One region of the Streptomyces sp. NPDC007917 genome, then DNA from elsewhere that is predicted to be linked to it. Evidence: riboswitches for the same ligand, from Rfam matches in the RefSeq annotation. Region 1 holds a riboswitch; each other region holds the start of a gene.
What was found. A riboswitch is a leader RNA that binds a small molecule or an ion and turns the genes downstream of it on or off. The one in region 1 is predicted to bind cobalamin.
Positions count from the first base shown of each region.

Region 2: another riboswitch for cobalamin. It lies ahead of ACFZDL_RS25520 (ribonucleoside-diphosphate reductase subunit alpha); the one in region 1 lies ahead of ACFZDL_RS02355 (ABC transporter substrate-binding protein).
Region 3: another riboswitch for cobalamin. It lies ahead of cobN (cobaltochelatase subunit CobN); the one in region 1 lies ahead of ACFZDL_RS02355 (ABC transporter substrate-binding protein).

Region 1 is NZ_JBIBKK010000001.1:551,667-559,383, reverse strand. It holds gene ACFZDL_RS02370 (CbtB-domain containing protein) at 17-238, shown strand; gene ACFZDL_RS02365 (CbtA family protein) at 261-1,025, shown strand; gene ACFZDL_RS02360 (histidine phosphatase family protein) at 1,068-1,646, opposite strand; cobalamin riboswitch at 1,775-1,951, shown strand; gene ACFZDL_RS02355 (ABC transporter substrate-binding protein) at 2,011-3,048, shown strand; gene ACFZDL_RS02350 (iron chelate uptake ABC transporter family permease subunit) at 3,045-4,058, shown strand; gene ACFZDL_RS02345 (ABC transporter ATP-binding protein) at 4,079-4,894, shown strand; gene ACFZDL_RS02340 (UDP-N-acetylglucosamine 1-carboxyvinyltransferase) at 4,965-6,494, opposite strand; gene ACFZDL_RS02335 (DUF1648 domain-containing protein) at 6,640-7,608, shown strand; gene ACFZDL_RS02330 (GntR family transcriptional regulator) at 7,610-7,717, shown strand, end outside.
Region 2 is NZ_JBIBKK010000013.1:54,192-61,908, reverse strand. It holds gene ACFZDL_RS25535 (histidine phosphatase family protein) at 1-321, opposite strand, end outside; gene ACFZDL_RS25530 (2-hydroxyacid dehydrogenase) at 433-1,464, shown strand; gene ACFZDL_RS25525 (FGGY-family carbohydrate kinase) at 1,550-3,028, shown strand; cobalamin riboswitch at 3,346-3,477, shown strand; gene ACFZDL_RS25520 (ribonucleoside-diphosphate reductase subunit alpha) at 3,609-6,002, shown strand; gene ACFZDL_RS25515 (ribonucleotide-diphosphate reductase subunit beta) at 6,002-7,024, shown strand; gene def (peptide deformylase) at 7,112-7,717, opposite strand, start outside.
Region 3 is NZ_JBIBKK010000004.1:212,210-219,926, reverse strand. It holds gene ACFZDL_RS09455 (cobalt-precorrin-5B (C(1))-methyltransferase) at 1-308, opposite strand, end outside; gene ACFZDL_RS09450 (cobalt-precorrin-6A reductase) at 500-1,291, shown strand; gene ACFZDL_RS09445 (precorrin-2 C(20)-methyltransferase) at 1,324-2,820, opposite strand; gene ACFZDL_RS09440 (precorrin-8X methylmutase) at 2,817-3,458, opposite strand; gene ACFZDL_RS09435 (nitrite reductase) at 3,455-5,233, opposite strand; cobalamin riboswitch at 5,297-5,457, shown strand; gene cobN (cobaltochelatase subunit CobN) at 5,488-7,717, shown strand, end outside.

The DNA.
Region 1 (7,717 bases):
CTAAGGAGGCCCTGCCATGGCACAGCATGTCGCTCAGCCGACCGCCACCACCCCCGCTCTCCCGGCAAAGTTGCCGATCGGTGCGATCGTTCCGTGGGCGGTGTTCTTCGGCATCCTGATGCTGGTCCTGCTGTACTTCGTCGGCGCCGAACAGGGCGCCACCTCCGTCGTTTCCGGCGAGGACGTCCACGAGTGGGTGCACGACGCCCGCCACCTGCTCGGCTTCCCCTGCCACTGACGCCAGGGACACCGACACCCTCATGAATTCCGCAACGGTACGGAATCTGCTCGTCCGTGGCATGCTCGCCGGCCTCGGGGCCGGCGTGCTCGCCCTGATCGTCGCCTATCTCCTTGGGGAACCGAATGTCGACAAGGCGATCGGCTTCGAGGAGTCCCACGCCCCGGCGCATCACCACGAGGTCGAACTCGTCTCCCGCAGCCTGCAGTCCACCGCCGGCCTGGCCACCGGTGTGCTGATCTACGGGGTCGCCTTCGGCGGCATCGCCGCCCTCGCCTACTGCTTCGCCCTGGGCCGCGTCGGCCGCTTCACCCCGCGGGCCACCGCGCTGCTGCTGTCCGGCTGCGCCCTGCTCGCGGTCTACGTCGTGCCGTTCCTGAAGTACCCGGCCAATCCGCCCGCCGTCGGCAACCCCGACACCCTCGGCGAGCGGACCAATCTGTACCTCCTGATGATGGTGCTCAGCGTGCTCCTCGCGATCGCGGCGACCATCCTCGGCAAGCGGCTCGCCCCGAAACTGGGCACCTGGTACGCCACCGTCGCCGCGGTGGCCGCCTTCGCCCTGGCCATCGGCCTGGCGTACGCGTTCCTTCCGGCCGTGGGCGAGGTGCCCGCCGATTTCCCGGCCACCGTGCTGTGGCGGTTCCGGCTCTCCGCGCTGGCCATCCAGGTCGCGTTGTGGGGAGGGTTCGGACTCGTCTTCGGCGAGCTGGCCGAGCGTCTGCTGAGACCTGAGCCCGCCACCAGGGCCCCGGCCTCGACGGTCGCCGCCGCCGGCCGGCCGTGACGCGACCGTCTCCCTGACCCCCCGCCGGGGCGGCCGCTCCTGTCAGGGGCCATTGAGCGGCCGCCCCAGCCCGAGGTTCCAGCGTCCGGCCCGTCCGCTGACCCCGGTCGCCGTCAGCGGGGGAACGTCGGCACGCCAGAAGGCCGCCGCGGGCGCGCCCAGCACATGCACCACCACGGCCCGCACCACGTCCGGCTCCACCACGGCGAGCGTATGGCCGTCGGTGTGCGACGCGGTGTCCAGCCACCGTCCGATCCGCCGGCACATGTCCCGCACCGACTCCCCGCCGTGGGGCGCGGCCGCCGGGTCGGCCAGCCACCGGGCCACCGACTCCGGCTCGGCGGCAGCGACCTCGTCGAGGGTGAGGCCCCGCCAGCGGCCCGCGTCCAGGCCGGCCAGCTCCGCACGGGGCTCGGCCGCGCCGAGCCCCAGCGCCGCTGCGGTCTCCCGGCAGCGCAGGCCGGGGGAGGTGACGACGCGAGCGGCCGGAGGCAGCACCCCGGCCGCGGCGCGGGCCCGCGCCGCGCCGCCGTCCTCGAGAGGGGCCGTGCCGTCGTCGAACCGGGCCTGGCGCAGCGAAGGGCTCATCGCGGCCGCGATGAAGATGACACGGCTGGTCACGCGGTCACTCCTGCTGTCTGCGCCATGGGGCACGAGTCTCCCTCGGGTACGGCACCCACGTAACCACCGGTGGGCCCTCACCTGCCACATATCCGACCGCAGCCACATATCCGACCGCACGGCGGGCTTGGTAGCCTCTGGGGGCCAGTCGAGCCACATCCGAGGCCAGGGAATCCGGTGCGAATCCGGAACTGACGCGCAGCGGTGAGGGGGACGGGCGGGGCACGTCGCCACTGGAAGACCGGGAAGGCGCCTCGTCCGGACGAACCCGAGTCCGAAGACCTGCTGGCACCTCCGCGCCCCGGCGCGGCGGTCGTCCACAGGCCAGGCTCCGCGTACGAGCCCCGACCACCGAGGCAAACCCGTGCTCCGTACCGCTCTTCGCCCCGCCGCTCTGCTGCTCGCCCCCGCCTTTCTGCTCACCGCGTGCGGTGGCTCACAAGGCGGCGCGGATGCCGGGAAGCCCGCCGGTTCGGGCTACCCGCGCACCATCGAGAACTGTGGCCACAAGGTCACCTTGAAGGCGGCCCCCGAGCGGGCCGTCTCCCTCAACCAGGGCACCACGGAGATCCTGCTCTCCCTCGGCCTCGCCGACCGCATGGCCGGTACGGCGACCTGGACGGACCCGGTGATGAAGGGCCTGGAGAAGGCCAACGCGTCCGTGCCGCGGCTGGCGGACAACGCGCCCTCCTTCGAGAAGGTGCTGGACGCCGACCCCGACTTCGTCACCTCCTCGTTCGTCTCCACCCTCGGCAAGGGCGGTGTCGCCACCCGCGAGCAGTTCGAGAAGCTGGGCGTGCCCACGTATGTCTCCCCCTCCGACTGCTCGGCGGGCAAGGACAACGACAGCGGTGGCGACGGAGCGCGCGGCGCACCCCTCACCCTCGACACCGTCTACGGCGAGATTGCCGACCTGGCCAGGGCGTTCGGGGTGGAGGAGCGGGGGAAGAAGCTCGTCGCCGGGCTGAAGGCGCGGGTCAGCAAGGCCACCGCCGGGCTGCACGCCTCCGGTGTCTCCCTCATGTACTGGTTCGCCAACTCCCAGTCGCCCTACCTGGCCGGCTGCTGCGGCGCGCCGGGCGCCATCACGCGGGCGGTCGGCGCGGAGAACGCATTCGCCGACACCCACGACGAGTGGCCCCAGATCAACTGGGAGACCGTCGCCGACCGCGACCCCGACGTCATCGTGCTCGGCGATCTGACCCGTAAGCAGCAGACCGCCGAGAGTGCCCAGGCCAAGATCCGTTTCCTGGAGCGCAACCCCGCCACCCGCAACCTGACGGCCGTGAAGAAGAAGCGGTACGTGCTGCTGAGCGGGCAGGCGATGAACCCGTCCATCCGCACGGTCGAAGGGATCGAGAAGGTCGCCGCGGGCCTGCGCGACCTCGGGCTCGCCACGTGAGGGCCCGCACGCTGCTGCTGACCGGCGGCGGGTCGGCCGCGCTGATCGTATCGGTCGCCGTCGCGGTGACGATCGGGCCGGCCGACATCTCCACGGGGGATGTGTGGGCCTCCGTCGCCGCCCATCTCGGCATGAGCGTAAGCGCGCTGACGCCGCTGCGGGACGGCATCGTGTGGAACCTGCGGATGCCGCGCACCCTGCTCGCCGCCGTGTGCGGGGCCGGGCTCGCCGTGTGCGGGGCGGTGATGCAGTCGCTGCTGCGCAATCCGCTGGCCGATCCGTTCGTGCTCGGGGTGTCCTCCGGCGCGTCCACGGGGGCGGTCGCCGTGGTCGTGCTCGGCGTGGGCGGCGGAGCGGTGTCCCTGTCCGCGGGCGCCTTCCTCGGCGCCCTGCTCTCCTTCGCCCTGGTGCTGCTGCTCAGCCACACGCTCGGCGGCAGCACGGACCGGGTCGTGCTCTCCGGGGTGGCCGCCATGCAGCTGTTCTCCGCGCTGACCTCGTTCACCGTGCTGACCTCCGCCGACGCCGACACCACCCGGGCCGTGCTGTTCTGGCTGCTCGGCTCGCTCACCGGCGCCGACTGGGGGCAGGTGCTGCTCTGCGCCGCCGTCCTGGCCGCCGTCCTCGCCGTCTGCCTCGGATACGCCCGCACCCTGGACGCGTTCGCCTTCGGCGACGAGGCGGCGGCCGGACTCGGCGTCCGGGTCGCCCGTACCCGCCTGGTCCTGCTCTCGGCGACCGCGCTGCTCACCGCCGCCCTGGTCAGCTGTGCCGGGGCGATCGGCTTCGTCGGCCTGGTCCTCCCGCACGCCACGCGCGCCCTCACCGGCGCCGGCCACGCCCGCCTCCTGCCCGTCACGGCGCTGACCGGAGCCGTCTTCCTGGTGTGGGTGGACACCCTCGCCCGCACCGCCCTCGATCCCCAGGAGGTCCCGGTGGGCGTGGTGACGTCCCTCATCGGCGTACCGGCGTTCGTGGCTGTGCTCTACCGCGGGCGGAGCAAGGCGTGACCGGCCCGCCGGAGCAAGGCATGACCGGCCTGCGCGCGGACCGGGTCGGCCGCCGTACCGCCGGCAAGGTCACCGTCGACGGCCTCACGCTGACCCTCGGCCCCGGCGAGACGGTCGGACTGCTCGGCCCCAACGGCTCGGGCAAGTCGACGCTGCTCAGACTGCTCGCGGGCGTCCTCGCCCCCACCTCCGGAGTCGTCACCCTGGACGGGCGCCCGCTGCCGGAGGCAGGCCGCCGCGCCATCGCCCGGCGCATCGCCACCGTCGAACAGCACGCCCACACCCGGACCGAACTGACCGTCCGTGACGTCGTGGCCCTCGGCCGCATCCCGCACCGCCGCGCCTGGACACCGCCCACGGCGGCCGACGCCGAGGCCGTCACCGCGGCCCTGGCCCGCACCGGACTGACCGACCGGGCCGCCCAGTCCTGGCACACCCTGTCCGGCGGCGAACGCCAGCGCGCCCAGATCGCCCGCGCCCTCGCCCAGGAGCCCCGCGAGCTCCTGCTCGACGAACCCACCAACCACCTCGACATCCAGCACCAACTCGACCTGCTGGACCTCGTCGCGGGCCTCCCGGTCACCACCGTGATCGCCCTGCACGACCTCAACCTCGCCGCGATGTACTGCGACCGGCTGCTCGTCCTCCGCGACGGCCGCGCCGTCGCGGAGGGCACCCCGGCCGAGGTCCTGACCCCCGCCCTCATCGAGCGGGTCTACGCGGTCCGCGCCGAGGTCACCACCGGCCCGGGCCACCCCGTGATCCGCTTCCTGCGCCGCGCGGCCCAACAGCCGCCGCGGGCCGGAGCGGCCCAACAGCCGCCCCGGCCCGGCTGAGCGACGGGCCGGGGCGGCCGGGGCGGCCGGGGCGGCCGGGGCGCGGCGGCGGCCGGTCTCCGGAGCGGGCTCAGATGTCGCGGAAGATCTCGATCTGCGCGCCGATCGAGTTCAGCCGCTCCGCCAGGTCCTCATAACCCCGGTTGATCACATACACATTGCGCAGCACCGACGTCCCCGGCGCCGCCATCATCGCCAGCAGCACCACCACCGCGGGGCGCAGCGCCGGCGGGCACATCATCTCGGCCGCCCGCCACCGGGTCGGGCCCTCGACCAGAACCCGGTGCGGGTCGAGGAGTTTGACGTGGGCGCCGAGGCGGTTCAACTCGGTCAGGTAGATGGCCCGGTTGTCGTAGACCCAGTCGTGGATCAGCGTGGAGCCCTGCGCGGAGGCGGCGATGGCCGCGAAGAAGGGCACGTTGTCGATGTTGACGCCGGGGAACGGCATCGGGTGGATCTTGTCGATGGGCGCCTGGAGCTTGGAGGGCCGCACGGTCAGATCGATCAGCCGCGTACGGCCGTTGTCCGCCGCGTACTCGGCGCTGCGCTCGTGGTCGAGGCCCATCTCCTCCAGTACGGCCAGCTCGATCTCCAGGAACTCCACCGGCACCCGCCGGATCGTCAGCTCCGACTCCGTCACCACCGCGGCGGCCAGCAGGCTCATCGCCTCGACCGGGTCCTCCGACGGGGCGAAGTCCACGTCCCGGTCGATCTCGGCGAGGCCGTGCACGGTGAGCGTGGTGGTCCCTATTCCCTCGACCTTGACCCCCAACTCCTCCAGGAAGAAGCACAGATCCTGGACCATGTAGTTGGGGGAGGCGTTGCGGATCACGGTGACGCCGTCGTGCCGGGCCGCGGCCAGCAGCGCGTTCTCGGTGACCGTGTCGCCGCGCTCGGTCAGCACGATCGCGCGGGTGGGGGCCACCTCGCGGTCCACCCGCGCGTGGTACATCCCGTCCGTGGCGGTCACTTCGAGGCCGAAGGGGCGCAGCGCGGTCATGTGCGGCTGCACGGTGCGGGTGCCGAGGTCGCAGCCGCCCGCGTACGGGATCTTGAACTGCCGCATGCGGTGCAGCAGCGGGCCGAGGAACATGATGACGCTGCGGGTGCGGCGGGCGGCCTCGGTGTCCATGGCGTCCAGGTCCAGTTCGGCCGGCGGCACGATCTCCAGATCGGCCCCGTCGTTGATCCAGCGGGTGCGGACGCCGATGCTGCCCAGCACCTCCAGGATGCGGTAGACCTCCTCGATCCGGGCGACCCTCCTCAGGGTCGTACGGCCCGAGTTGAGCAGTGTGGCGCACAGCAGCGCGACGCAGGCGTTCTTGCTCGTCTTGACGTCGATGGCGCCCGAGAGACGACGGCCGCCGACGACCCGCAGATGCATCGGCCCCGCGTATCCGAGCGAGACGATCTCACTGTCGAGGGCCTCGCCGATCCTGGCAATCATCTCAAGGCTGATGTTCTGGTTGCCTCGTTCAATGCGGTTGACCGCGCTCTGGCTGGTGCCGAGCGCCTCCGCGAGCTGCGTTTGCGTCCAGCCACGATGCTGTCGTGCGTCGCGGATGAGCTTGCCGATACGGGCGAGGTAGTCGTCGGTCATACGGTAGAGACTATCTCAAATATGAGATGCGGGCGCGACGGGGGTGGCATTCGGGTGAAGGGGCGGAAGACGTCCTGCCCGGCGAGACCATTGTTCTAGTTGCATGCGAACAACTATGCTGTGAACACCTGAACAGGAGGCATCCGTGCATCAGTCGCTGCGCCGCACCCTGGTGGTCGTCCTCCCCTTCGCCCTCGCCTGCGCCGCCGTCCTCACCACCTACGCGGCCCTGCGCGACCGGCTCCCCGATCCGCTCGCCACCCACTTCCCGGCGAGCGGCAAGGCCGACGGCTTCTCCAGCGCGACCTCCTTCGTCTGGGTGGCCACCGGCCTCCTCGCGGTCCAGGGGGCGGTCTTCGCCGTCCTCGTCCACCGCTCCGGCCGGGGCACCCGCCCGCTGACCGCGGTCGCGTACGGGGAGTCGGGGCTGCTGGGCTACGCCTTCCCCGCCACGCTCTTCGCCAACGCCGACGTCCCCGACGCCGCCGACGTCCGCTTCCCGATGTGGCAGCTGGCCGTGGCCCTGGCCTGCGCGCTGCCCGCCGCGGCGGCGGGCTGGCTGCTGGCCGGGGCGGACGCCCCGCCCGCCGCCGGGCCCGCCGACCAGCCGCGCCGCCTGCCGCTGGGCGAGGGCGAGCTCGCCAGCTGGACGCGCACCGTCACCTCGCGCGTGCTGCTCGGTGTGGGGCTGGCCCTCGCGTGCGCGGGCGCGGTGCTGGCCATGACCGTGAGCCCCGTGAGCGGGCTGCCGATGGCCGTGATGGGGGTGGTCGCCGTGTTGCTGTCCGGCTGCCGGGTCACCGTCGACCGGCGCGGTCTGACCGTGTCCCCGCCCGTCGTCCGGCTGCCCCGTCTGCGAGTGCCGCTCGGCCGCATCGAGGAGGCCACCAGCCGTCAGGTGAGCGCGTACGGCGACTTCGGCGGCTGGGGCTACCGGATCAGGGCGGGGCGCAGCGGGCTGGTGCTGCGCTCCGGGGACGCGCTGTGCCTGCGGCTGACGACCGGCAAGGAGTTCGTGGTGACAGTGGACGACGCCCACACCGCCGCGGCGCTGCTCAACACGCTCATCCACCGGACGGACCGCGGCGCGGGCCGCCCCCTGGACGCGAGCTGACATGCTGTTCACGGTCGACCCCGGCTCCCCTGTCCCGCTCGGCGACCAGATCGCCGCCTGCGTACGCCGCGCGATCGCCGACGGCACGGTCCACCCCGGTGAACGCCTC
Region 2 (7,717 bases), on a different contig from region 1:
GGCCCGTACGACCGCCGGGTCCTCCGCCTCCATCTCGGCGATGGTGCGGCCCTCACCCCAGCCGAAGTCGACCTCGCGCAGGTCCTCGACGACCTCGGGGACGAGACCGAGCGCGTCGGCGGCCGGGCGCGCGGTCAGCCGGGCCCGGCTCAGCGGGGAGCAGGCGACCGCGTGGACCTCGCGTCCGCTCACCCAATGGGCGAGCGCTTCCGCCTGCCGGAATCCCCGTTCCGTCAGGGCCACGTCCGAGATCCCCGCGTACCGGTTCTCCGCGTGCCACACCGTCTCGCCATGGCGAACGAGCAGTAGACGAGCCGTCACAGGACGCTTCCTCTCCTCGGGCCGCATGACGCGCGGACCATTGCTTTGTCACGTCAACAATGTTAAATCTAGCGTCGCCTCTGTGATGGAACGCCCGGAGAAAGGCCACCCATGCGCGTCCTCGCCGCCGGAGACCACTTCGTACGTCCCGACCTCATCATCGCCGCGCTCCGCGACGAGCCGGGGCTCGGCGACCTCGACGTCGCCGAGCTGACGCTGCCGTGGCCGCACGAGCCGTTCGGCCCGGTGGGCGGCCCGGAGAGCCGGGTGATCGAGGCCAGCGGCACCGAGGAGCAGCTGATCGAGGCGCTGGCCGGGGCCGAGGTGTGTGTGACGCAGATGGCGCCGTTCACCGCCGGGGTCTTCGCCGCCCGCCCCGAGCTGCGCATGGTCGCGGTCTCCCGCGGCGGCCCGGTCAACGTCGACCTGGCCGCGGCCACCCGCGCGGGCGTCGCCGTCAGCTTCGCGCCCGGCCGTAACGCCACCGCGGCCGCCGAGTTCGCGATCGGCATGATGCTCGCCGCGATGCGCCGCATCCCGACCGCCGACGCCGAGCTGCGCGCCGGCCGCTGGCGCGGGGACTTCTACGCGTACGAGGAGGGCGGCATCGAGCTGGACGGCGCGACCGTCGGGCTGGTCGGCTACGGGGCCATCGGCCGGATCGTCGCCCGGGTACTGCGCGCGTTCGGCGCCCGGGTACTGATCGCCGACCCGTACACCGACCCGGAGACCGCCCGCGCGGACGGCGTGGAACCGGTCGATCTCGACGAACTCCTCGCCCGCAGCTCCGTGGTGAGCCTGCACGCCCGGCTCACCCCCGAGACCAAGGGGCTCATCGACGCCGACCGGATCGCCCGGATGCGGCCCGGCGCGGTCCTGGTGAACACCGCGCGCGGCGGCCTGCTGGACTACGCGCCGCTTCCGGAGGCGCTGCGCACCGGCCGCCTCGGGGCCCTCGCCCTCGATGTGTACGACCTCGAACCGCCGCCCGCGGACTGGCCGCTGCACTCCGCGCCCAATGTCGTCACCACCCCGCACCTCGCCGGCGCCACCCGGCAGACCGCTCACCGCGCGGCCTCCATCACCGCCGCCGAGGTCGGCCGCTACGCGCGCGGCGAAAAGCTCGCCCACCCCGCGAACTAGCGCCCCCACCGGCCTCGCACCCACCAGTCCCGCACCGACCAGCCCCCGCACCCCCCAGTCGACGCCCCCAAGGAGGGCCGTACGCATGAGCATCGTCCTCGGAGTCGACGTCGGCACCTCCGTCACCAAGGCCGTCGCCTTCGGTCGCGACGGCCGGTCCCTGGCCGCCGCGAGCCGCCCCAGCCGGCTCAACCGCCTGCCCGGCGGGCGGGTCGAGCAGGACCTGGAGGACGTGCTGCGCACGGTCGCCGAGGTGGTCCGCGAGGTGACCGCCGCCTTGGCCGCCCAGGGCCTTGCGGCCCCGGTCGCGCTCGCGCTCACCGGGCAGGGCGACGGGCTGTGGCTGCGCGACGCGGCGGGCCGGGCGGTGCGCCCGCCGATCTCGTGGATGGACGGCCGGGCGAACGACACCGTGGCCCGCTGGGGCGAGGACGGCACCATCCGCGAGCTCTACCGGCTCACCGGCTCCGGGGTGTTCCCCGGCTGCCACGCGCCGCTGCTGCGCTGGCTGGCCGACCACGAGCCGGAGGCGCTGGCGCGCGCGGAGGTCGCGGGCTACTGCGTGGACGCGGTGGCGCAGCGGCTCACCGGCGTCATCGGCGTGGACGCCTCGGACGCGTCCATGCCCTTCCTGGACGTGACCACGCGCGAGTATGTCCCCAAGGCCCTGGAAGCGTGCGGAATCGCCGAACATGCCCGGCTGTTGCCGCCGCCCGCCGCGCCCGACACCGTACGGCGGCTGGACGGGGCGGGCGCGAAGCTGCTCGGGCTGCCGGCCGGACTGCCCGTCACCGCGGGCCCGTACGACCTGCCGGCCTGCGCGATCGGCAGCGGGGTCGAGGAGGTGGGCGACGGCCTGCTGATCGTCGGCACGACGCTGGCCAGCCAGGTCCTCACCGACAGCGCGCGGATCGACCCGGCCGCCGACCCGGCGGGCATGTGGCTGTGCGTACCCGACCGGGACCGCTGGCTGCGCGGTATGCCCGCCATGGTGGGCACGGCGGCCCTGGAGTGGGTCCTGGAGTTCACCGGGGCCACCACCGCCGACCTGGACGCGCTGCTCGCCGAGAGCCCGCCGGGGGCGCGCGGGGTGACCGCGCTGCCCTTCCTGTCCGACGCGGGCGAGCGCGCCCCGTTCGTGGAGCCCGCCGCGCGGGGCCGGCTGGACGGGCTGACCCTCGCGACGAGCCGCGCGGACGCCGTACGGGCCGTCTGCGAGGCAGTGGCGTACGCCGCCCGCCACTGCCTGGAGGCCGCGGGGCTGACCGCGAGCCTCGCGGCGTGCGGGGGCGGCACCCGGTCCGCCGCCTGGACCCAGCTGTTCGCGGACGTCCTCGGGCGGCCGGTGCGCATCCCCGACGAGCCCGAGGTGGGGGCGCGCGGCGCGGTCGCGGTCGCCTGGCGTGCGCTCGGTGACCCGGTGGACGCGGCACAATGGCGAGCCGATTCGCGTACTGTCGTACCGGACGCGGACCGCGCCGAGGCATACGAGCGCGGCTACGCGGACTACCGGGCCAGGCTGGCCCGTACCCTCGCGGAGTGGCGGGCAACGACGCCCGCCTGACGGCGGCCCGGCGCCGCGCCGGACCCGATCGCGGATCCGATCGCGGGCCCGCGCCGGACCCGTACCGGGCCCGTGCCAGGCTCGTGCCCGACCGCCCGCGCCGGGGCCGCGTCAGGGCCCTGACGGACCCGTGCCGGACCCGCCCCAGGGCCCGCGCCAGGCCTGCCCCAGGCCCGCCGCGGGCCCGTGCCAGGCCCGCCGCGGGCCCGTGCCAAGCGCACGCCGAGACCGCGCCAAGTCCGGCACTGACTAGCACATTTGTACGAAACACTCCACCTCGCGACACAACATGTGGGGGTGCGTGCGCCCGCCACCACAAGATGTATGCTCATGCTCGCTGTCGCCGCAGGGGAATCCGGTGGGAATCCGGAACTGTCCCGCAACGGTGTTACGCGTACGCTTTTGCGTACCCGCGAGTCCGAGGACCTGCCGACGGCCGTCTCATACGTCCGGGCCTCGCGGGTTGGGCCGGTGGACGCTGCGCGGTGTGCCGACCCAACTCGTGGGGCCCGGCATGCCCGTACGCGCCCATCGCCCACCACCCCGTGAGGCCCCAAGCCGAGCGAGGGAGAGCACTTCAGTGACCATCGCGCCAGCCGATCCGGTTTCAGAGGCAGCGGCTACTCAGGCAGCGGACGACGCGCCCGGTACCGCCCTGCTGCGGACCCTGACGGAGCTCACCGCCGACCTGCCCGCCACCGACCCCGGCAAGGTCGCGGCCGCCGCCCTGCGCGGCCGCCATCCCGGCTCGGACGAGGCGGAGTTGCGCACCCTCGCGACCGAGGCGGCGGCCGGGCTGATCGCCGAGGAGCCCGAGTACTCGAAGCTCGCCGCGCGGCTGCTGACCCTCGCCATCGCCGAGGAGGCGGCCGGGCAGGGCGCGGTCTCCTTCTCGGCCTCGGTGGCCGTGGGGCACCGCGAGGGCCTGATCGCGGACGGCACGGCCGAGTTCGTGACCACCCACGCCGCCCGCCTCGACGCGCTGGTCGAGCGGGCGCTGGCCGACGGCGCCGACGACCGCTTCGGCTACTTCGGGCTGCGCACGCTGCACAGCCGCTATCTGCTCCGCCACCCGATCACCCGCCAGGTGATCGAGACGCCGCAGCACTTCCTGCTGCGGGTGGCCTGCGGGCTGGCCGAGGACCACTCGCAGCGGGCGCTGGACGACGTCGCCGAGCTCTACCGGCTCACCAGCACGCTGTCCTACCTGCCCAGCTCCCCCACCCTGTTCAACTCCGGCACCCGGCACCCGCAGATGTCGTCCTGCTATCTGCTGGACTCGCCGCTGGACGAGCTGGACTCGATCTACAACCGCTACCACCAGGTCGCGCGGCTCTCCAAGCACGCGGGCGGCATCGGGCTGTCGTACTCGCGCATCCGCGCCCGCGGTTCGCTGATCCGCGGCACCAACGGGCACTCCAACGGCATCGTGCCGTTCCTGCGCACGCTCGACGCCTCCGTCGCCGCCGTCAACCAGGGCGGCCGGCGCAAGGGCGCGGCGTGTGTGTACCTGGAGACCTGGCACGCGGACATCGAGGAGTTCCTGGAGCTGCGGGACAACACGGGCGAAGAGGCCCGCCGCACCCACAACCTCAACATCGCGCACTGGATCCCGGACGAGTTCATGCGCCGGGTCGAGGCCGACGCCGACTGGTCGCTGTTCTCGCCGGTCGACGCGCCCGCGCTGGTCGACCTGTGGGGCGAGGAGTTCGACGCCGCGTACAAGAAGGCCGAGGCGGAGGGTCTCGCCGTCAAGACCGTCCCGGCGCGCCAGCTGTACGCCCGGATGATGCGGACCCTCGCGCAGACCGGCAACGGCTGGATGACCTTCAAGGACGCCGCCAACCGCACCGCCAACCAGACCGCCGAGCCCGGCCGGGTCGTGCACTCCTCCAACCTGTGCACCGAGATCCTGGAGGTCACGGACGACGGCGAGACGGCCGTGTGCAACCTGGGGTCGGTCAACCTGGCCGCGCACCTGGGTGAGGACGGACAGATGGACTGGGAGCGGCTGGACGCGACCGTCCGTACCGCCGTCACCTTCCTCGACCGTGTGGTGGACATCAACTTCTACCCCACCCAGGAGGCCGGGGCGTCCAACTCCCGCTGGCGGCCCGTGGGGCTCGGCCTGATGGGCCTGCAGGACGTCTTCTTCCGGCTGCGGCTGCCCTTCGACTCGCCCGAGGCGCAGAAGCTGTCCACCCAGATCTCCGAGCGCATCATGCTCGCGGCGTACGAGGCGTCCTGCGCGCTCGCCGAGCGCCACGGCCCGCACCCGGCCTGGTCCGCCACCCGCACCGCGCGCGGCGTGCTGCACCCGGACCACTACACGGACGCGGTGGCGACCTGGCCCGAGCGGTGGCAGGCGCTGCGCGAGCGGATGGCCAAGTCCGGCATGCGCAACTCGCTGCTCCTGGCCATCGCCCCGACCGCGACGATCGCCTCGATCGCGGGCGTGTACGAGTGCATCGAGCCGCAGGTCTCCAACCTCTTCAAGCGCGAGACGCTCAGCGGTGAATTCCTCCAGGTCAACTCGTACCTGGTGAACGACCTGAAGAAGCTCGGCGTATGGGACGCCCAGAGCCGTGAGGCGCTGCGCGAGTCCAACGGCTCGGTCCAGGACTTCTCCTGGGTGCCCGAGGACGTGCGGCAGCTGTACCGGACCGCGTGGGAGGTCCCGCAGCGCGCCCTGATCGACATGGCCGCCGCCCGCACCCCGTACCTCGACCAGAGCCAGTCGCTGAACCTCTTCATGGCCTCGCCGACCATCGGCAAGCTCAGCTCGATGTACGCGTACGCCTGGAAGCGCGGCATCAAGACCACGTACTACCTGCGCTCGCGCCCGGCGACCCGGATCGCTCAGTCGGCGCGCGCGGCCGCCCCCGCCACCATCCCCGTGCAGCAGGCGCCCACCGACCCCGAGGTCATCGCCTGCTCCCTGGAAAACCCCGAGTCCTGCGAGGCCTGCCAGTAATGACCACCGCACCCGAACGCGCCAAGAACCTCCTGGATCCCGGGTTCGAGCTCACCCTGCGGCCGATGCGGTACCCGGACTTCTACGACCGCTACCGCGACGCGATCAAGAACACCTGGACCGTGGAGGAGGTCGACCTCCACTCGGACGTCGCCGACCTCGCCAAGCTCTCCCCCGGCGAGCAGCACCTGATCGGCCGTCTGGTCGCCTTCTTCGCGACCGGCGACTCGATCGTCGCGAACAACCTGGTGCTGACCCTCTACAAGCACATCAACTCGCCCGAGGCGCGGCTGTACCTGTCCCGGCAGCTCTTCGAGGAGGCCGTGCACGTCCAGTTCTATCTGACGCTGCTGGACACCTACCTCCCCGACCCGGACGACCGGGCCGCCGCGTTCGCCGCGGTGGAGAACATCCCGTCCATCAGGGAGAAGGCGGAATTCTGCTTCCGCTGGATCGACTCGGTCGACAAGATCGACCGGCTGGAGACCAAGGACGACCGCCGCCGGTTCCTCCTCAACCTGATCTGCTTCGCGGCGTGCATCGAGGGCCTGTTCTTCTACGGCGCCTTCGCCTACGTCTACTGGTTCCGCTCCCGCGGCCTGCTGCACGGCCTGGCGACGGGCACCAACTGGGTCTTCCGCGACGAGACCATGCACATGAACTTCGCGTTCCAGGTGGTGGACACGGTCCGCGAGGAGGAGCCCGACCTCTTCGACGACAAACTCCAGGAGCAGGTCACCGACATGCTGCGGGAGGCCGTCGAGGCCGAGCTGCAGTTCGCCCGCGACCTGTGCGGCGACGGGCTGCCCGGCATGAACACCGAGTCGATGCGCCAGTACCTGGAGTGCGTCGCCGACCAGCGGCTCGCCCGCCTGGGCTTCGCCCCGGTCTACGGCTCGGAGAACCCGTTCTCCTTCATGGAGCTGCAGAACGTCCAGGAGCTGACCAACTTCTTCGAGCGCCGCGCCTCCGCGTACCAGGTGGCGGTCGAGGGCTCGGTCTCCTTCGACGACGACTTCTGAGCCGCTTCTGATTCAAACCCCGCATACGGCGCGGCGCCCCTGGGATCTCCCGGGGGCGCCGCGCCGCGCTTCGTTACGTGGCAGGCGTCAGTCGTTGGGCACCGTCTCGTAGCGCGGCGTGCCCTCCGCCATCTGCCGCAGCACGTCCTTGCGGTCGCGCTTGGAGAGGCGGTCGATGTAGAGACGGCCGTAGAGGTGGTCGGTCTCGTGCTGCAGACAGCGGGCGAAGTAGCCGGTGCCGCGGACCGCGATCGGCTTGCCCTCGGCGTCCTGGCCGCGCACCACCGCGTAGTCGGGGCGGGCCAGCGAGGCGTAGGCGGTGGGCACCGACAGACAGCCCTCATTCGAGTCGTCCAGCACCCGGCGGTCGGCCGGCAGCTCGTCCAGCACCGGGTTGCACACCACGCCGACGTGGCGGACGCCGTCGTCGTCCGGGCAGTCGTAGACGAAGACCTTCAGGTCGACGCCGATCTGGTTGGCGGCCAGGCCCACGCCCTCGGCCGCCTTCTGGCTGGCGAACATGTCGTCGATCAGCGCGGCGAGCTTGTCGTCGAACTCCGTGACGGCCTGGCACTCCTTGTGCAGCACCGGATTGCCGACGACCGTGATCGGACGGGCCGTGCCGCGCTCGCGGTACGCCCGCTCGCGCGCCTCGCAGTCCTCCGTGTCCACGATGAACTCGTCGTCCACCTG
Region 3 (7,717 bases), on a different contig from region 1:
ACCGTGGCGCGTACCACCGCGCCGTGCGTGACATCCGGATCGTCACCCGCGTCCTTGACCACCGCGGCCATCGCCCGGCCCGCCGTCAGCTCCTCGCCCGCGAGCGCGAACGCGGGCCGCTGCCCCCTCGGCAGTTCGATGGTCACCGGATCGGGGAACTCCGCGCTGAGCAGCGCGGTGTACGCGGCCGTCGCCGCCGCCGTCGCACACGCCCCGGTGGTCCAGCCGTGCCGCAGCCCCGAACGCGCCAGCTGCGCGCCGCGGCCCCCGGCCGGGGCGGTCCCGTCCTTCGATATCCGCTCAGCCACGGGAAGCTCCGCCTCTCGTCCAAGCGCCGGCCCCGCGCCGGGCGCGGCCCGGGGACCGTCCGGCGGCACTCACCCCTGGCCCGCCGGAGAGGCCCGGCGCCGCGCGGCCGGCCACGGCCATGGGAGGGTTGACCGGGCGCGGCCGGCCGGCCGCGGACCGGCACGGCACCACGCACCACGGAAGGCACCCGATGACACCGACCCCGGCGGAGGCCGCCCCAGGACCCCGGCCGCGCCGGCCCCGCCATGTGCTCATCCTCGGCGGCACCACCGAGGCGCGCCGACTGGCCGCCGACGTGGCCGATACCCCCGGGCTGTGCGTCACCAGCTCGCTGGCCGGGCGGGTCGCCGAGCCGCGGCTGCCGGCCGGGCAGGTGCGGATCGGCGGATTCGGGGGCTTTGAGGGCCTGGTTCGCTGGCTGCGCGAGCAGCAGGTGGACGCGGTCATCGACGCCACCCATCCTTTCGCCGGCACGATCAGTTTCAACGCGGCCCGGGCGGCCGCCACGGCCCATGTTCCCCTGCTCGCCCTGCGCCGCCCCGGCTGGGTGCCGGGCCCGGGGGACCGGTGGCACTGGGCGGGGTCGCTGGACGAGGCGGCCGGGCTGCTGCCCGCCCTGGGGCGGCGGATCTTCCTCACCACCGGGCGGATGGGCCTGGCCGCCTTCGCCCATCTGACCGAGCAGTGGTTCCTGGTCCGCTCCGTCGACGCGCCCGAGCCGCCGGCCCCGCCGCACATGGAAGTGGTGCTGGACCGCGGTCCGTTCACGGTGGCGGGGGAGGCGGAGCTGCTGCGCCGCCACCGCATCGACGTCGTGGTCACCAAGGACAGCGGTGCCGGTGCCACCGCCGCCAAGCTCACCGCGGCGCGGGAGGCCGGGCTGCCGGTCGTCGTCGTCCGGCGCCCCGCGGCCCCGGACGGCGTGCCCGTCGTACCCGACCCGGCGGCCGCCCTGGCCTGGCTGAGCACCACGCTCGGCTGACCTGCTGACCTGCTGACCGCGTGCCCGGCTGGTCAGCGCTCCGGGTAGCGGCGTGGCGTCCAGACGATCTCGGTGCCGTCGCCGCGCCGGGCGGTGCGGGTCTGGGAGGAGCCGACCAGCAGGATGGTGCGCATGTCGACCTGGGCCGGGTCGAGATCGGCCAGTCTGACGATGCGTATCCGCTCCTCGGGGCCGCCCACGTCCCGGCCGAGGACCACGGGCGTGTCCGGCGCGCGGTGTTCGAGCAGCAGTTCGCGCGCCTTGCCGACCTGCCAGATGCGGCTGCGCGAGCCGGGGTTGTACAGGGCGAGCACCAGGTCGGCCGCGGCGGCTGCGCGCAGCCGCTCGGCGATGACCTCCCAGGGCTTGAGCCGGTCCGACAGGGAGATCACCGCGTAGTCGTGGCCGAGCGGGGCGCCCGCGCGGGCCGCGGCCGCGTGGGCCGCGGTCATGCCGGGCACCACCCGGACCGGCACCTCGCGGTACGGGTCCTCGGCCGCCGCCTCCAGCACGGCGGTGGCCATGGCGAAGACGCCCGGATCGCCTGAGGAGACCACGGCGACCCGCCGTCCGTGCCGGGCCAGGTCGAGCGCGAACTCGGCGCGCTCGGCCTCCACCTTGTTGTCGGAGGCGTGCCGGCGCTGCCCCGGGCGCACCGGCACCCGGTCCAGATAGGTGGTGTAGCCGACCAGGTCCTCGGCGGCGGCCAGTTCGCCCCGTGCCTCGGGGGTCAGCCACAGCGGTCCCGCCGGGCCGAGGCCCACCACCACGACCTCGCCGCGGCCGGCCGGGGCCTGCGCGTCGATCCGGCTCGGCAGCACCGCCATCGAGAAGTAGGGCACCGATTCGGGGTCCACGTCGGCCAGCGGCGCCACGCGCTCCGCGCCCATCGTGGCCCGCTCCACGTACCGGGCCTCCGCCAGCCGCCCCGAGCGCTCCAGCGCCCGGCGCACCGCCGGGAAGGTGCGGCCGAGTTTCATCACGGCGGCCGAGTCGGTCGAGGCCAGGCGGGCCGTCAACTCCTCCTCCGGGAGCGTGCCGGGCAGCACGGTCAGCACCTCCTCGCCCTCCACCAGCGGAGCTCCGATCCGGGCGGCGGCGGCGCTCACGGAGGTGACGCCGGGGACGACCTCGGTGGGGTAGCGGTCGGCCAGGCGCTTGTGCATGTGCATGTACGAGCCGTAGAAGAGCGGGTCGCCCTCGGCGAGCACCGCGACCGTGCGCCCCGCGTCCAGGTGGGCGGCCAGCCGGGCCGCGGCGTCCGCGTAGAACTCCTCCATCGCGCCGCGGTAGCCGCCGGGGTGGTCGGTGGCCTCGGTGGTGACCGGGTAGACCAGCCGCTCCTCGATGTGGTCGGGCCGCAGATGGCGCTCGGCGATGGAGCGCGCGATGCTGCGGCCGTGCCGGGCGCTGTGGTACGCGACGACATCGGCCTCGGCGATGACCTCCACGGCGCGTACGGTCATCAGCGAGGGATCGCCGGGGCCAAGACCCACGCCGTAGAGCCGGCCGGTGTGCTGCTCGCTCACTCTTCCTCGCTCGCAATCGCGTTGACCGCGGCCGCGGCGATGGCGCTGCCGCCACGCCGGCCGCGCACCACCAGGTGGTCGAGCGCGGCCGGATGCCCGGCCAGCGCGTCCTTGGACTCGGCGGCGCCGATGAAGCCGACCGGGACGCCGATGACGGCGGCCGGGCGCGGCGCGCCCGTCTCGACCATCTCCAGCAGGCGGAACAGCGCCGTGGGCGCGTTGCCGATGGCCACCACCGCGCCCTCCAGCCGGTCCCGCCACAGCTCCAGTGCGGCGGCGCTGCGCGTGGTGCCCATCTTGCGGGCCAGTTCGGGAACGGTGGGGTCGGACAGGGTGCACACCACGTCGTTGTCCGCGGGCAGCCGCTTGCGGGTGACGCCGCTGGCCACCATGTGCGCGTCGCAGAGCACGGGCGCGCCGGCGCGCAGGGCGGCGCGGGCGCGGGCGACCACCTGGGGGGTGTACGCGAGGTCCTGGACGAGGTCGACCATCCCGCAGGCGTGGATCATCCGCACCGCGACCTGGCTGACGTCGGCGGGCAGAGCGCCCAAGTCGGCCTCGGCGCGGATGGTGGCAAAGGAGGCGCGGTATATGGCCGCGCCGTCCTTCTCGTAGTCGAACACTGTGTCCTCGATCATGTCGTTCCACGGGCCGCCGCCACGGCGCCGGCCACTTGCTCTGCTGTCACGTCCACGCCCCGCGCGGCCCCTGTGGCGCCTCGTACGGTGACCTGGTAGCCGTCGCCCGTCGCCAGTACGTCGACCCACCGGCCGCCGGGGTGGCCGCAGCGCCGCTCGCAGCCGGAGAAATACGCAGGCAGCCGGCCCCGCGGCCGGCCCGGTAGGCCGTTGCCGGACGCCCCGCCCGCCACCGCGCGCCCCGCCTCGGCACGCACATCGGCCAGGGACTTGGCGCAGCCCGGTCGGCCCGTACACGCGCCGACCCCGAGCCAGGGGGAGTCCGGCGCGGTCACCAGCCCGGCGTCGGCGAGCTCCCGCAGCGCGGCTTCGGCGCCGTCCGGGGAGAAACCGGGCAGCACCACGCCGCGCCAGGGTGTCACACGCAGCTCGCCCGAGCCGCCCTGGGAGGCGACCTTGGCGAGCAGCCGCCACTGAGCGGCGCTGAGCCGCCCCAGCGGAGCGGCGATCGACACCGCGCACCGCCCGTCCGGCCCGGCGACGAGCCCGATCGCGGGCGGCTCCTGGCTTCCCGGCCCCCGCGTGCCCGCGACGCCTCGCCCCGTGGCCGGCGGCGGGCCGTACGTGGGACCGGCCACGGCGGGGCGCTCGCTGCCACTGTGGACCCCTGCGGCGTCAGTCGCCGAGGTCTGCGCCCCAGCGACCCCGGAGACAGGACCGAGGCCCGCGAACCGGACCCCCGCTTCGGCGAGTCGCCGCGCCAACCCGTCCGCCGTCACGGCGTGTCGGGCCGGCAGCTCACGGACGCGCCAGATCCGCGTGCCACTCGCGCGCACCGCGTCGAGAAACGCCACGGCGGCCACCGCCGCCGCACGAGGCGCGTCCTCGGCCCGCACCCGGAGCTCAGCGCCTACGGTCCCGCCGCCCGGCCTGGACGAGGCCTCCGGACCGCCGTTCCCGGGTCCGTGCGGGGGGCCGGGGTGGGCGAGGGGCCGCGCAGGGTCCGGCGTGTCGCCATCGGGCTCCGCCCGGCCGTCCCGGCGTGCCGGGACGGCCGTCGTGCCGCGGGCGTCCGCCGGGCCAGGAGTGTCCGCCGCGCCGCAGCTGTCCGCCACGCCGGGCGCACCCGGCGCGCCGCGGGCATCTGCCGCGCACTCCCCGGGGTCCGGGCGCGTGCCCGGGGCGGCCGGTTCATGGCCCCCGGCGGAGCCAAGCCGCAGCAGCGCCTCGCCGTCCGGTGCTGCGATCAATGTCACATCCGCGCCCAGCGCCGCCACATCGCCCCGCCCGTCGTCGAGCGCGAACAGGAACCGGCCCGAGAGCTGCGCCAGTTCGGCGAATCCGGAACCCTCGGGCTCGTCGTCGCACAGCAGGGCGTCCAGCTCCCTCGCCCACGCCGAGACGTCCGCGTACCCCGCCCCGTCCAGCCCGGACAGCGGGGACGCCACGACGTTGCGCACCCGGTCGTGCCGGTCCGACGGGAGCAGTCCGGCCGTCCGCAGCCGCTCCGCGAGCCCGGCCGCGCACCCCGCGTCGAGACCGCGCAGCTGAAGATTGCCCCGGGAGGTGAGGTCCAGCCGGCCGTCCCCCAACTCCTCGGCCGCGAGCGACAGCACGAGGGCCTGACGCGCCGTCAGGAGCCCGGCCGGAACGCGTACCCGGGCCAGCGCGCCGTCGTCCGCCGGGTGCAGGCGCAGCGCCCCCGGGCAGGCGTCGGTGCGACCGCGCACGGTGGTTTCGTCCCCTGGTGGGGCGGTTGTCGGGGGGAGGGGCATGGCGGCGAGCATACCGACGATCGCCTCCCGCTCACCGCCCCACGGCAGGTCAGGAGCGCCTACTATGCTCACCGGCGGGTCGGTCCCGGCCCGCCACCACACAAGACGGCAAAAAGGGTAGGAAGCCGGTGGAAATCCGGCGCGGTCCCGCCACTGTGAGCGCGGCAGCCGGTATGCGACGGCCGCGCGAGCCAGGAACTCCCGCCGTCTTCAACCCGCCCGGGGCGCGGACCCCGAGGAAGGCCTGCCGTCGCATGATCCTGCTGCTGTCGACGTCCGACACCGACCTGCTCAGTGCCCGCGCGGCACAGACCCCGGTGCCCTTTTCGCTCGCCAACCCGGCCCGGCTCCCGCTGGACGACCTGCCCGCGCTCCTCGACGGCGTCGAACTCGTCGTCGTACGGCTGCTCGGCGGGGTGCGCGCCTGGCAGGAAGGGCTCGACACGCTCCTCGGCGGGGACCGCCCGGTCGTGGTCCTGACCGGCGAACAGGCCCCGGACGCCCAGCTCATGGAGGCCTCCACCGTTCCGGTCGGGATCGCCGCCGAGGCCCATGCCTATCTCGCACACGGAGGGCCCGGCAACCTCGGCCAGTTGGCCCGGTTCCTGTCCGACACCGTCCTGCTGACCGGTCACGGCTTCGAGCCGCCCGCGCCCGCGCCCTCGTGGGGCCCGCTGGAGCGCACCGTACGCGAGGACGTCACCGGGCCGCGGGTCGCCGTGCTCTACTACCGCGCCCACCACATGAGCGGCAACACCGCCTTCGTGGAGGCGCTGTGCCAGGCCGTCGAGGACGCCGGGGGCCGCCCGCTGCCGCTGTACGTCGCCTCGCTGCGCGCGCCCGAGCCCGAGCTGCTGGAGGCCCTTGCCGAGGCCGACGCGGTGGTGACGACGGTGCTGGCCGCGGGCGGCACCCGGCCCGCCGAGGCCTCGGCCGGTGGCGACGACGAGGCGTGGGACGCGGGCGCGCTGGCCGCGCTGGACGTACCGGTGCTGCAGGCGCTGTGCCTGACCGGCTCGCGCGCCGCGTGGGAGGAGAACGACGAGGGCCTTTCGCCCCTGGACGCGGCGACCCAGGTCGCCGTCCCGGAGTTCGACGGGCGGCTGATCACCGTGCCGTTCTCCTTCAAGGAGACCGACGAGGACGGCCTGCCCGTCTATGTCGCCGACCCCGAGCGCGCCGCGCGTGTCGCGGGAATCGCGGTACGACACGCCCGGCTGCGCCACATACCGGCGGCCGACAAGCGCCTCGCGCTCGTCCTGTCCGCCTACCCCACCAAGCACTCCCGCATCGGCAACGCCGTCGGCCTGGACACGCCCGCCAGCGCCGTCGCCTTGCTGCGCCGGCTGCGCGCGGACGGCTTCGACCTCGGCCCCGAGGAGGGGCCCGAGGCGCTGCCCGGCCTCGCCTCCGGCGACGGCGACGAGCTGATCCGCGCCCTCATCGAGGCGGGCGGCCACGACCAGGACTGGCTCACCGAGGAGCAGCTGGCCCGCAACCCGGTCCGGATCCCCGCCGCCGACTACCGCCGCTGGTACGCCAGGCTGCCGCAGGAGCTGCGCGAGGCGGTCGAGGAGCACTGGGGGCCGCCGCCGGGTGAGATGTTCGTCGACACCAGCCGCGACCCCGAGGGAGAGATCGTGCTGGCCGCGCTGCGCCGGGGCAATCTCCTGGTCGCCATCCAGCCGCCGCGCGGCTTCGGCGAGAACCCGATCGCCATCTACCACGACCCCGACCTGCCGCCCTCCCACCACTACCTGGCCGCCTACCGCTGGATCGCCACCCCCAGGGCCGACGGCGGCTTCGGCGCCGACGCCATGGTGCACCTGGGCAAACACGGCAATCTGGAGTGGCTGCCGGGCAAGAACGCGGGCCTGTCCGCCGCCTGCGGCCCCGACGCCGCGCTGGGCGACCTGCCGCTGATCTACCCGTTCCTGGTCAACGACCCGGGGGAGGGCACCCAGGCCAAGCGCCGCGCGCACGCCACCCTCGTCGACCACCTCGTGCCGCCCATGGCCCGCGCCGACTCCTACGGCGACATCGCGCGCCTGGAGCAGCTGCTGGACGAGTACGCCGCCATCTCCGCGATGGACCCGGCCAAACTCCCCGCCATCCGCGCCCAGATCTGGACCCTCATCCAGGCCGCCAGGCTCGACCACGACCTCGGCCTGGAGGACCGGCCGGACGACGACGGCTTCGACGACTTCCTGCTGCATGTGGACGGCTGGCTGTGCGAGGTCAAGGACGCCCAGATCCGCGACGGTCTGCATGTCCTCGGCGCCGCCCCGTCCGGCCCCGAGCGGGTCAATCTCGTCCTGGCCATTCTGCGTGCCCGGCAGATCTGGGGCGGCACCTCGGCGCTCCCCGGGCTGCGCGAGGCCCTTGGCCTCGACGAGTCGGCCGCCACCCGCACCGGCGCGGACGAGGCGGAGGACCGCGCCCGCGCCCTCGTCCAGGCGATGGAGGACGCCGACTGGGCGCCGG